Linked DNA regions of Thalassoroseus pseudoceratinae. The main gene of each other region encodes a partner of the protein of the gene in region 3 in a complex. Links are inferred from orthologs where the notes say so. Each region holds a gene or a part of one and is shown on either strand. Other genes may lie near its edges. The genes, in order: G6R38_RS01740, G6R38_RS10515 and G6R38_RS14135.

What was found.
Region 1: the proteins of G6R38_RS14135 (region 3) and G6R38_RS01740 are in contact, whole or in part, in a cryo-EM structure (PDB 6ZJN), measured with the Thermus thermophilus proteins. The link is inferred for Thalassoroseus pseudoceratinae from one-to-one orthologs. Residues at the interface, in WP_223903221.1 of Thermus thermophilus: Pro35, Ser36, Asp139, Gly141, Ala142; in WP_096411122.1 of Thermus thermophilus: Ala224, Glu225, Gln226, Glu227, Ala295, Trp297, Phe298, Arg299.
Region 2: the proteins of G6R38_RS14135 (region 3) and G6R38_RS10515 are in contact, whole or in part, in a cryo-EM structure (PDB 6KHJ), measured with the Thermosynechococcus vestitus proteins. The link is inferred for Thalassoroseus pseudoceratinae from one-to-one orthologs. Residues at the interface, in WP_011057128.1 of Thermosynechococcus vestitus: Pro17, His18, His19, Pro20, Ser21, Met22, Val25, Arg27, Met29, Thr31, Ile38, Asp39, Cys40, Glu41, Pro42, Val43, Ile44, Gly45, Tyr46, Leu47, His48, Arg49, Gly50, Met51, Lys53, Ile54, Asn57, Arg58, Pro65, Tyr66; in WP_011056552.1 of Thermosynechococcus vestitus: Leu46, Met47, Tyr48, Thr50, Ala51, Cys52, Phe54, Ile55, Glu56, Ala58, Ala59, Ile61, Gly62, Ser63, Arg64, Phe65, Asn76, Pro78, Thr89, Thr91, Lys93, Met94, Ala97, Leu101, Met123, Phe124, Ser126, Asp127, Ser128, Tyr129.

Annotation. Positions count from the first base shown.
Region 1 is NZ_JAALXT010000001.1:499,930-502,954, reverse strand. What follows is about bases 91-2,960. They hold G6R38_RS01740 (complex I subunit 1/NuoH family protein), read right to left. Parts: upstream 2,246-2,960; coding sequence 935-2,245; downstream 91-934. Other genes in these bases: G6R38_RS01735 (Gfo/Idh/MocA family protein), read left to right, coding at 2,738-2,960; G6R38_RS01745 (NADH-quinone oxidoreductase subunit J family protein), read right to left, coding at 91-938. In the rest of the region: more of G6R38_RS01745, read right to left, coding at 54-90; more of G6R38_RS01735, read left to right, coding at 2,961-3,025. UniProt on the Escherichia coli protein: NDH-1 shuttles electrons from NADH, via FMN and iron-sulfur (Fe-S) centers, to quinones in the respiratory chain. The immediate electron acceptor for the enzyme in this species is believed to be ubiquinone.
Region 2 is NZ_JAALXT010000003.1:54,929-58,061, forward strand. The notes cover bases 140-3,117. They hold G6R38_RS10515 (NADH-quinone oxidoreductase subunit B), read right to left. Parts: upstream 1,937-3,117; coding sequence 1,343-1,936; downstream 140-1,342. Other genes in these bases: sufB (Fe-S cluster assembly protein SufB), read right to left, coding at 140-279; sufC (Fe-S cluster assembly ATPase SufC), read right to left, coding at 479-1,303; G6R38_RS10520 (helix-turn-helix transcriptional regulator), read right to left, coding at 2,068-2,685; G6R38_RS10525 (sodium-dependent transporter), read left to right, coding at 2,939-3,117. Also shown: more of sufB, read right to left, coding at 1-139; more of G6R38_RS10525, read left to right, coding at 3,118-3,133. UniProt on the Escherichia coli protein: NDH-1 shuttles electrons from NADH, via FMN and iron-sulfur (Fe-S) centers, to quinones in the respiratory chain. The immediate electron acceptor for the enzyme in this species is ubiquinone.
Region 3 is NZ_JAALXT010000003.1:1,060,302-1,063,312, reverse strand. What follows is about bases 133-2,988. They hold G6R38_RS14135 (NADH-quinone oxidoreductase subunit D), read right to left. Parts: upstream 2,272-2,988; coding sequence 994-2,271; downstream 133-993. Other genes in these bases: G6R38_RS14125 (NADH-quinone oxidoreductase subunit C), read right to left, coding at 2,749-2,988; G6R38_RS14130 (GIY-YIG nuclease family protein), read right to left, coding at 2,392-2,682; G6R38_RS14140 (PP2C family protein-serine/threonine phosphatase), read left to right, coding at 133-938. Outside these bases: more of G6R38_RS14140, read left to right, coding at 1-132; more of G6R38_RS14125, read right to left, coding at 2,989-3,011.

The DNA.
Region 1 (3,025 bases), on a different replicon or contig from region 3:
TGGGGTGATTGGCATTTGAATCTTGGTGACAGCATTGATGCCACACGAAAACGTTAAGTTTCGACTCGACGCTTGGCTCGAGCGAGATACGCGGCACCGATCAGAACAACTAACAAGTGAACCGAAGCAATTTCGAACGGCAGCAAATATCCGGTCGAAAGATCGGGTTCGTTGGTGACTGAAGAATCAAGCGTTTTTCGGCTTGTACGACTCGAGTAACCGGGGCTGATGGTTGGGTAATCGTCGGAGCGATCGAGATCCTGATCCGGACGCGACCCTAAAAGTGCCAAACCGATGGGGCGTCCAGTACCGCCTCGTTCCGTTTCCGGAGAGAAGGTCAGCCCGCCTTCGGTTCGCATATAGTTCAAGAGCATCGCCTCTTGACGCGGTTCCAATTCGGCACCGTTCGACAGGACGTACAGTGACGGATCGGCCTTCGTCGCGACGAAAGACTCTGAAAACAGCGATATGAATTCATCGAGGCGTTTGCGAGCTTCTTCTTGATCCTCTTTGGAATTCAAAGAGTCAATTCGCTTGGTCGCGTGCTCTTCGACTGTCTGCAGATCGACACGGATTTGACGAAGTGTGAGCCGGTCCCAACGGACGGCGGACACCGTGAAATTGATCATCGCCAGGAACAGAAAACCAACCGCACCCGCGATGACAAGGTCTCCCATCGACATACGAATTCGCAGGAGTGGCTCACTTGACGTGAGCATCACACCGAAAATCAGCAGAACGAGAGTACCGCCAACGTAAATGAGCAATTGCGTGGCACCGACGAAGTCTGCGTGCATCAAGAAGAACAACGCAGCGGTCGAGCCCAGCGAGACGATTAGCCAAAACGCCATTCGTGCGACGTTTTGGTTGATCACGACGAATAACGCGCCAACGACGGCAAATGTCGCGAAGAAGTAGTAAAAGAATAGTTCAATCATTGTGATTTCGCCGCCCCTTCTGCCACCACACCGGCAACATGGACTGATGTCGCTTGAGTGGTGGATTGCTCGGCTGTCTCGACTTGAGATACTTCTTTGGGAGCCAGCTCACCTTGCGGCGACCCGAGACCCATCATCGTTCGGTTTCCGACAACCAACGGCCACACGGTTGCACCAAGGAACAGAAAGCAACTCATTGGCACGAGGTACTTCAAGCAGGTTGTCATCACCTGGTCGATTCGGAGTCGTGGGAACGTCCATCGCACCCAGATTTGCACAATCACCAAGAGTGCTGCTTTTGTCAGAAAGATCACCAAGCCCACGACATTCACGAGGTAAGCCAGTGGATTAAACCCAGAGAGCCAGGAAATTGATTGCCCAGCGTTGGCGGCAAGGGAGTCCAGTCCTGCTTCCAATGGAGCCAGTCCGCTGTTCCATCCACCGAGGAACAGAACGGCGGCGACACCACTCACGAGGAACATGCTGGCATATTCGCCCATAAAGAAGAACGACCAACGCATGCCGCTGTATTCCGTGTGGAAACCGCCGACCAGTTCACTTTCCGCTTCCGCCAAGTCGAACGGAGCCCGCTTACAACCGGCGGTCGCGACCGTGAAGTACACGAAGAACCCAATGAACGTGAACGGGTCGTGGAAAATCAGCCAGTTGGTCAACCAACCGTCTTGATAGTTACCGATTCGATTCAAATCGAGCGTGCCGACAGCAACAATCGGGATCAATGCACAGATTGCGAGTGGAATTTCATAGCTGACCATCTGGGCGGCTTCTCGCATCCCACCGAACAGGGACCACTTCGAACCACTAGAATAGCCCGCCATGATGACGCCGAAAACTTCGAGCGAGAGAATGGCGACGAGCACAAATAGCCCAATGTCCGAGGAAACCGCGATCCAACCATCACTAAATGGCAGCACCATAAAAGCACTGAATGAGGCAATGCAGACCAAATACGGTGCCATGCGAAACAACATGGAATCGGCGGCACTGGGGACCAAGTCCTCTTTTTGGATCAGCTTGATTCCATCGGCGAGGCTTTGAAGCCAACCGAATCGGCCACCGACCCGTGTCGGTCCAAGGCGGTCTTGAATTCGGCCCGAAATTTTTCGTTCGGCCCAGATAAAAGCGAACGGTGCCAATCCAAAAATTGCGAAGAGTGCGCCCGCGTGGAACAACGCTGCAATGATCGCCGCCACAGTCGGACTGACCGAGCAGCCACAGATCGGCAAGCGGTCCATCTCCGCAATTGAGGATGGGGTTTCGGCCGCGAACAATGCTAAATAATCCATTACGATCAGCCGTCTTGGCGAGGAGTGGATCAATGATTTGAATGTTGCTCGATTCCCAAGAGTTTCGGTAGTCGTCGACAACAATCGGGTGAACTATGCCAAAACCTCTTGCCGGATTCAAGGGACCCAAACACCGATTTGATACCATTTTGCGACCGCTCGCCTGGTTTATTTTTCACTACGGCGACTTCGGCCTTGTGGGAACCGAAGAACAGGTGCTTTTTTCGCTGCTCACTCAATCTGCTGGAAAAAAGTTCGGTGATGTTTGGGAGATTGCGGAAACAACGGATCGCCAAAGTCCTGGCCTGGGCTCGTTTGCATTCAAACTTTCAAACCGCCAAACTACGACCTGGCGGTTGTCTTCGATGTCGTTGGTCGTAGTGAATTGTCCTCGCCTTCGCGATCACCAAGAGGTTGAAGGCGATCCGATGAAAAAGTCGGAGACTTGAAGGCCAATCGTCCGAGAGAAACACGCACGCAAGGGAGAACTTGATGACGTCCCAGACGAATGGTTTGAACCGCCGCCAATTCTTGAAATCCAGTGCTGCCGCTGCGAGCGCGGTCGCTATGCCGATGTTCGTTCCCGCGAGCGTTTTCGGTGCTAACGAACGCATCGTGACCGGGCATATCGGCGTCGGGGGGCAAGGTCGTGGCAATCTGGGACGATTTATCAAGAATGCCGGGGCGGTTTGCGATGTCGATCAAACGCACCTCGCCAAGGCGGCCAAGATGGTCGAAGACAAGGGGCGAAAATGCAAGACGTTTTCCGACTATCGAGAA
Region 2 (3,133 bases), 1.0 Mb from region 3 along the record:
TCGAACAAAGTAGTAGATGTCTTGGAAATCGAGTTCCGAAAGCTTGCCACCCCAGTTCGGCATCGGCTTTTGGAAGAATGTTTCAAGAGCGTCGAAACGCATGTCTCGCATCCATGCCGGCTCGTTCTTCATTTCTGAAATCTGAGCGACGATTTCGCGATCCAAGCCTTTGCGACTTGTGAAGACGTACTTATCTGTTGGGTCGTGAAAGCCGTATTGATAGTCGCCGATCGCAGCGGACGCTTCCGGATTCACGGGTTGGTTGACTTCGGTCGACATTATAATCTCCTGCGGCTCACTAGGGTCCGCGAGTTAAATTCAACTAGCAAAGGCTTTGACGCAGCGTTCTAGCCTAGCGGGGATGATTTGAGTTGCAAAATCGTGCTTTGGCATCGAACTACGATTGTCAACACACAACCAATGAGTGGCAGACGTGTCGTCACAAGTTGGATACAAGGATACCAAACCATGAATTGCACTAGGCGCCCGCCGTGACTTGCTCTTCAGCCGCCTCTTGTTCGGCTGCCGCTTCGGGGTGACGTTCTCGGACTTTCACATATCCATTGCTATGCAACTCATGGGCGAGGTCTGGTCCGGACTGACATTCGACAATCCGCCCTGCAAGCATGACATGTGTGAAGTCTGGGACGTTGTATTGTAGAAGCCGATCGTGGTGAGTGATGATCAGCGAACCCATGCCGTTTTCTTTGGACAACCGCTGAACTCCTTCACTCACGACGTTTACCGCGTCGGTATCGAGCCCGGAGTCGGTTTCGTCGAGGAAAGCAAACTTCGGTTTGAGCATTGCCAGTTGCAGGATCTCCATGCGTTTCTTTTCACCGCCGGAGAAACCTTCGTTGACGTACCGCCGAGCGAAATCCAACGGCATGCCGAGTTCTTCCATTCGCGAACGAAGTTCTTTACGGAACTCACGCATGCCGATCAGGTTCTCACCTTCTTTTCGCTCCGGAGAACGGACATTCGTGATCGCGTGTCGAAGGAAGTCGGCGACTTTGACGCCGGGAATTGTGGTCGGATACTGGAACGCGAGGAATAGACCAATTCGCGCCCGTTCGGTGGCATCGAGTTCGACGATGTTCGTTCCATCGACGGTCACTTCACCACTGGTGATCTGATATTTCGGGTGTCCGGCGAGTGCGTAAGCCAATGTGCTTTTTCCGGAACCGTTTGGCCCCATCAAAGCGTGCACCTCGCCTTGCTTGATCTCGATGTTCACGCCCTTCAAAATCGGCGTTTCGCCAACCGAGACGTGGAGGTCTTTCACGGACAGAATACTAGTCACACCAAAATTCCCTGTTCAAATCGCACGTATTCAACTATTTCAAACGTCCAAGGTTGCGACGTGCGGCACGGCAACTTGGCCTCGGTGATGCGGTACGATTGTGGCATCAGCCACCTTGTCACCCTGTTTGCCGAAACCGGCGGTTCCTTGCTGTTTACCAATCCGTCGCGTCTTAATTTTATCCTGAATTCGCATGATGCCTTCGAGCAAAGCCTCCGGCCGTGGAGGGCATCCAGGCACATACACATCGACCGGGACCACCAAGTCGACACCTTTCACCACATGGTAGCCGTGCTTGAAGTACGGGCCACCACCGACGGTGCACGCTCCCATTGCGATCACGTATTTGGGATCGGGCATTTGTTCGTAAAGCCGACGCACTCGGCTGGCCATTTTGAACGTCACAGTGCCAGCGACGATCATCAGGTCAGCTTGACGCGGTGTTGCTCGAAAGGCACCGGCGCCGAAGCGGTCTAAATCGTATCGGCTGGCTCCTGTGGCCATCATCTCGATAGCACAACACGCCAACCCGAAGGTCATTGGCCAAACGCTGGACTCCTGTGCCCAGTTCATGGCTTGTTCCAACGTGGTCAGACCAACGTTTTCTTCAAATCGTCCTTCGATCCAAGTCATCGATCTATCCGCCTAAGCAAACCTGAGGAACGAAATTCTCAACCCAAATTGAAAAAGCACTTTACGAGGACCATCTCTCGGATGCAACACGCCCGACGATGGAAGACCACGGGCCTCATCAATTGGACCGCTTAGGCCGGTTCAAATTCACAACAGGAATGTCCATCGAGGCAACACTGTGTCAGACGAACGTCCGTTCCAAGGACACGGCGAAACACCTCTTTTTCCAATTCACAGATCGAGTCGTCCGCTTGGGCCAGATCGAGATAGGGACAGTGATTTTCCCGCAGGATCGGCAGGTCACCTGTGTGATCCAACTCGACCTGAAACCCTCGATCCGACAACGCATCCTTGAGCCGCTCGAACTTCTCGCCCAACGTCTTCCCGGACGATACCGAACGGAATCGCTCGACCAAAGCGTCAGTAATTCGGGCCAAAACACGGCCGCGAACCTCGATGTCCTCGATCTCCATAAGTTCCCGCCACAGGATTTGTGCCAAGTCCGCGTAGTTGTCTCCCAACTCCCGCTGACCGATTTCCGTGACACAATATCGATGGGCAGGACGCCCTCGCCCTTCACGCACGACAACTCGCTCAACTAACTGCTGACCTTCCAAACGGGTCAGGCGTTGCCGAACGGCTGTTGCAGTCACACCGAACTCAACACACAACTCTTGAATGGTCCCGCCACCGATTTGATTCAATCGCTGAAGGAATTCTTGGTCTTGGGATTCAAGTCGATATTGCATGTTGGTTTTTCATGTGGTGCATGTTGGCCGATGTGGTTTCCATTCACCAATCTCTCTGACGGGATTCTAGACAGCTGAAGCAATTTTAACAACGAAAAATGCGAAAAATAACCGGATTGCCTACGAATCGCTGAGCGACGCGTCCCACGCCGTTGATTTTATCGATGAGTTTCTCCTAGACAGAAAGATTGTTACACTGCCCAGGCTCTCGAAACTCTTCCCTGATCAGCATTTGGAGTAAAGGACGGTATCCGTGAGCGAGCAACCGAAGTCGAAGGAGCAATGGGGTTCCCGAATCGGGGTGATTCTGGCAGTCGCCGGATCCGCTGTCGGGTTGGGGAACTTTCTGCGATTTCCCGGCCAAGCGGCTCAAAATGGTGGCGGTGCATTTATGCTGCCATACTTCATCTCCCTTTTGGTCCTAGGGATTCCCCTTTGTTGGGCGGAA
Region 3 (3,011 bases):
AGCGAGACACAGGCAGCGAATCCAACTTCGGTATTCCCTACTTTCGCCGTCTATTCGGCACGCGACCGGAACCTGTCGAAGTGTCTTACGCAGGCGCGAGTCATCCCGGTCGCGTCCGGCGAACAAACGAAGATAACTTCGCGATTGTTCGCCGACGACGGACTCGCGATGTCTTATTGACAAGCTTGAACGCTGATTCGCTTCCGGCAGCGAACGACGAGGCCTACGTCTTCGTGGTTGCCGATGGCATGGGGGGGTATGCGGCTGGTGAAATTGCTAGCCAAGCCGCGATTGAGGTCGCCTGGCAGATTGGAGCAACGGAACTCAAATGGCCAATGATTCATGGCAAGCATGAGTCACTTGAGCTTGAGTCCAAACTTCAGACGTATGGAAAGTTGATGGACCATTTTCTCCGCGAGATGGTCAACGCGGACCCAGACCTAGAAGGAATGGGAACAACCTTCGTTGCCGCCTACAGCCTGGGGATGGAGGTCTTTGTTGGGAATATCGGAGACTCGCGGGCTTACGTTTTTCGGGACCACGAACTGCTGCGGCTTACCCGTGATCATACCCTTGCGGAACAGTTGATCGAACGAGGAGTCATGGAACCCGACACCCCAGAAGCCGATCAGTTCTCCCACATTCTTGTGAATTGTCTAGGCGGATCGAGCGAAGGGGCGGTTGCAGAGATTCACCACGTGACACTTCGCGACGGCGATTTGCTGCTGCTTTGCACTGATGGATTGACTGACATGCTGCCAGATCACGAAATCGCAGCCGTGATTGATGATCGCCAGTCGCCGGATCAAGCGGTGCAGAGTTTAATCGATCTCGCATTGGAAGCCGGCGGTGAAGACAACGTGACGGTGGTCATCGGTGAGTACCACCAACCTTCAACAGCCGATGCTGAAAACGCCACCACTGAAGAATTCGAATGAGGTGACGAATTCCATCACCTCATCCTTGAGCGGGCCTCTCGGTTGTGCTGACGCCCTATCGATCAATCTCGCCCATCACGACATCCAGAGACCCAACAATTGACGGAATGTCCGCGATGAGTGTTCCGGGGCTAAGCAGTCCCGTCACTGCAAGGTTGCAGAATGAAGAACTTTTGGCTCGCACGCGAAGTGGCTCGGCTTCACCGTTGCCGACGACATAGAAGCCCATCTGACCGCGTGGGCACTCGGTTTCGAGATAGCACTCGTCCTTTGGCAGCTTCGTACTGAATTTGTGAGCGACTCGGAACGTGCCTTCTGTCGACGGATATTTCTCGATGGCTTGTCGGACGAGTCCGATTGACTCGACGACTTCTAGCATTCGCACGTAGAACCGACACCAGTTGTCACCAAGTTCGGCTTCCGGTGGGGCATCGTTGAATGGCGCAAACGGGACTTTGAAGTCGTATCCCTCATACATCCGTGTGTAGATCGGTTCGCCATCGCGTCGCAAGTCGTGGTCGACTCCACTGCCCCGCAACACCGGGCCCGTGCACCCGTAATCAATCGCCTCTTCGCGACTCAGTGTTCCGATGGCGGCTGTCCGTTTGATGAAGATCGCATTTCGCGTCAGCAAGGCATGGTACTCTTGGATTCGCTTCTCCAGCCATTCCAAGAAGATCAGAACGGCATCCGTCCATGCGAGTTGGGCAGACGCGCCTTCTTTGAGAACCGGCCATTTCTTGCGAAGACCACGATCCGACGAGGTGATCGACGCCAAGCCTGGCGGGATCGTAATGGTCTCTGGCAGATCGTGAGTTGCCCCACCAATTGTGATGTAACTGTAAGTCAGTCGCGCACCGCAGACTTCTTCGAACAAATCAAGAATGATTTCACGTTCGCGGAAGGCGTACAGGAACGGGCTAAATGATCCTAAGTCGAGGCCATAAGCTCCCATCGCAACCAAGTGGCTCGCGATCCGGCCGAGTTCGGCGATGATGACTCGCAAGGTCATCGCTCGCTCGGGAACTTCCATTTTGAGAAGTTTTTCCGCCGTGAGCGCCCAGCCGAGATTCATGTTCATCGCGGCGAGATAGTCCATGCGGTCCGTATACGGGATGTATTGAACCGGCGTGAGATTCTCACCGATCTTCTCGGCACAGCGATGCAGATAGCCGATGTGTGGCGTGACTTCACGAACGACTTCACCATCGGTCCGCAACAGCAACCGCAGCACGCCGTGCGTACTCGGGTGCTGCGGGCCCATGTTCACCAACATCTCGTCGGTATGAACGTCAAACTCAACTACCCGAGGATCTTCGATCGCCATGCTCATGGTGTGTGGTCCGTATTATCAATCAGTAGGTCAGGCAATGCCCAACAAATTTTTGGGGGATGACGGATTTTGAAATCTAGGGGCCAGCAACAGGACATCAGGCGCAACCTGACCTACAACTTAGCCACCACAATCGGCGAACTTTGGCCAACGGTTATATCCAATGGTTGGGTCATTTGAGCGTAAGTTTCTGATCAATTCGACTTCTCGTCTGCTCGCTTCTTGATCTGAAGCAGTTTCGGAAGACCAAAGAATCTCCTTGCGAACCGTGAAATCACGTTGTTCGGCATCTGAAAAATCAGCTGCTACGAGAGAACTATTCACGCTGCCAAAATAGGTCAAGGTTCCAGTCAAATCTTTGCCGACGTAAATTTTGCCGTTTGGGTAAGTAATCTTGAAAATGACTTTCATTTTCGCCCCTCGATCACTTCCGCACGTCCTATTACAATGTTGTGCACAAGTGATCTCACACTGCCCTTACTTCCCGCGAATCCCGTGGTATTCCAGTGGGAACTCGTAGTCTTTTCGCAGGGCATGGCCGACCCAGTCTTCGGCACAGAGGATGCGACGGAGGTTGGGGTGGCCAACGAAGTTGACGCCGACGAGATCGAAGCACTCACGTTCGTGCCAGTCGGCAATCGCCCACACACCGGACACCGTCGGAACTTCCGGAAGTTGGCCGGGTTTGTCGTCTTTCCAGCGGGGCAGAATGACTTTGATGACAATCGCGTGTTTGTGGG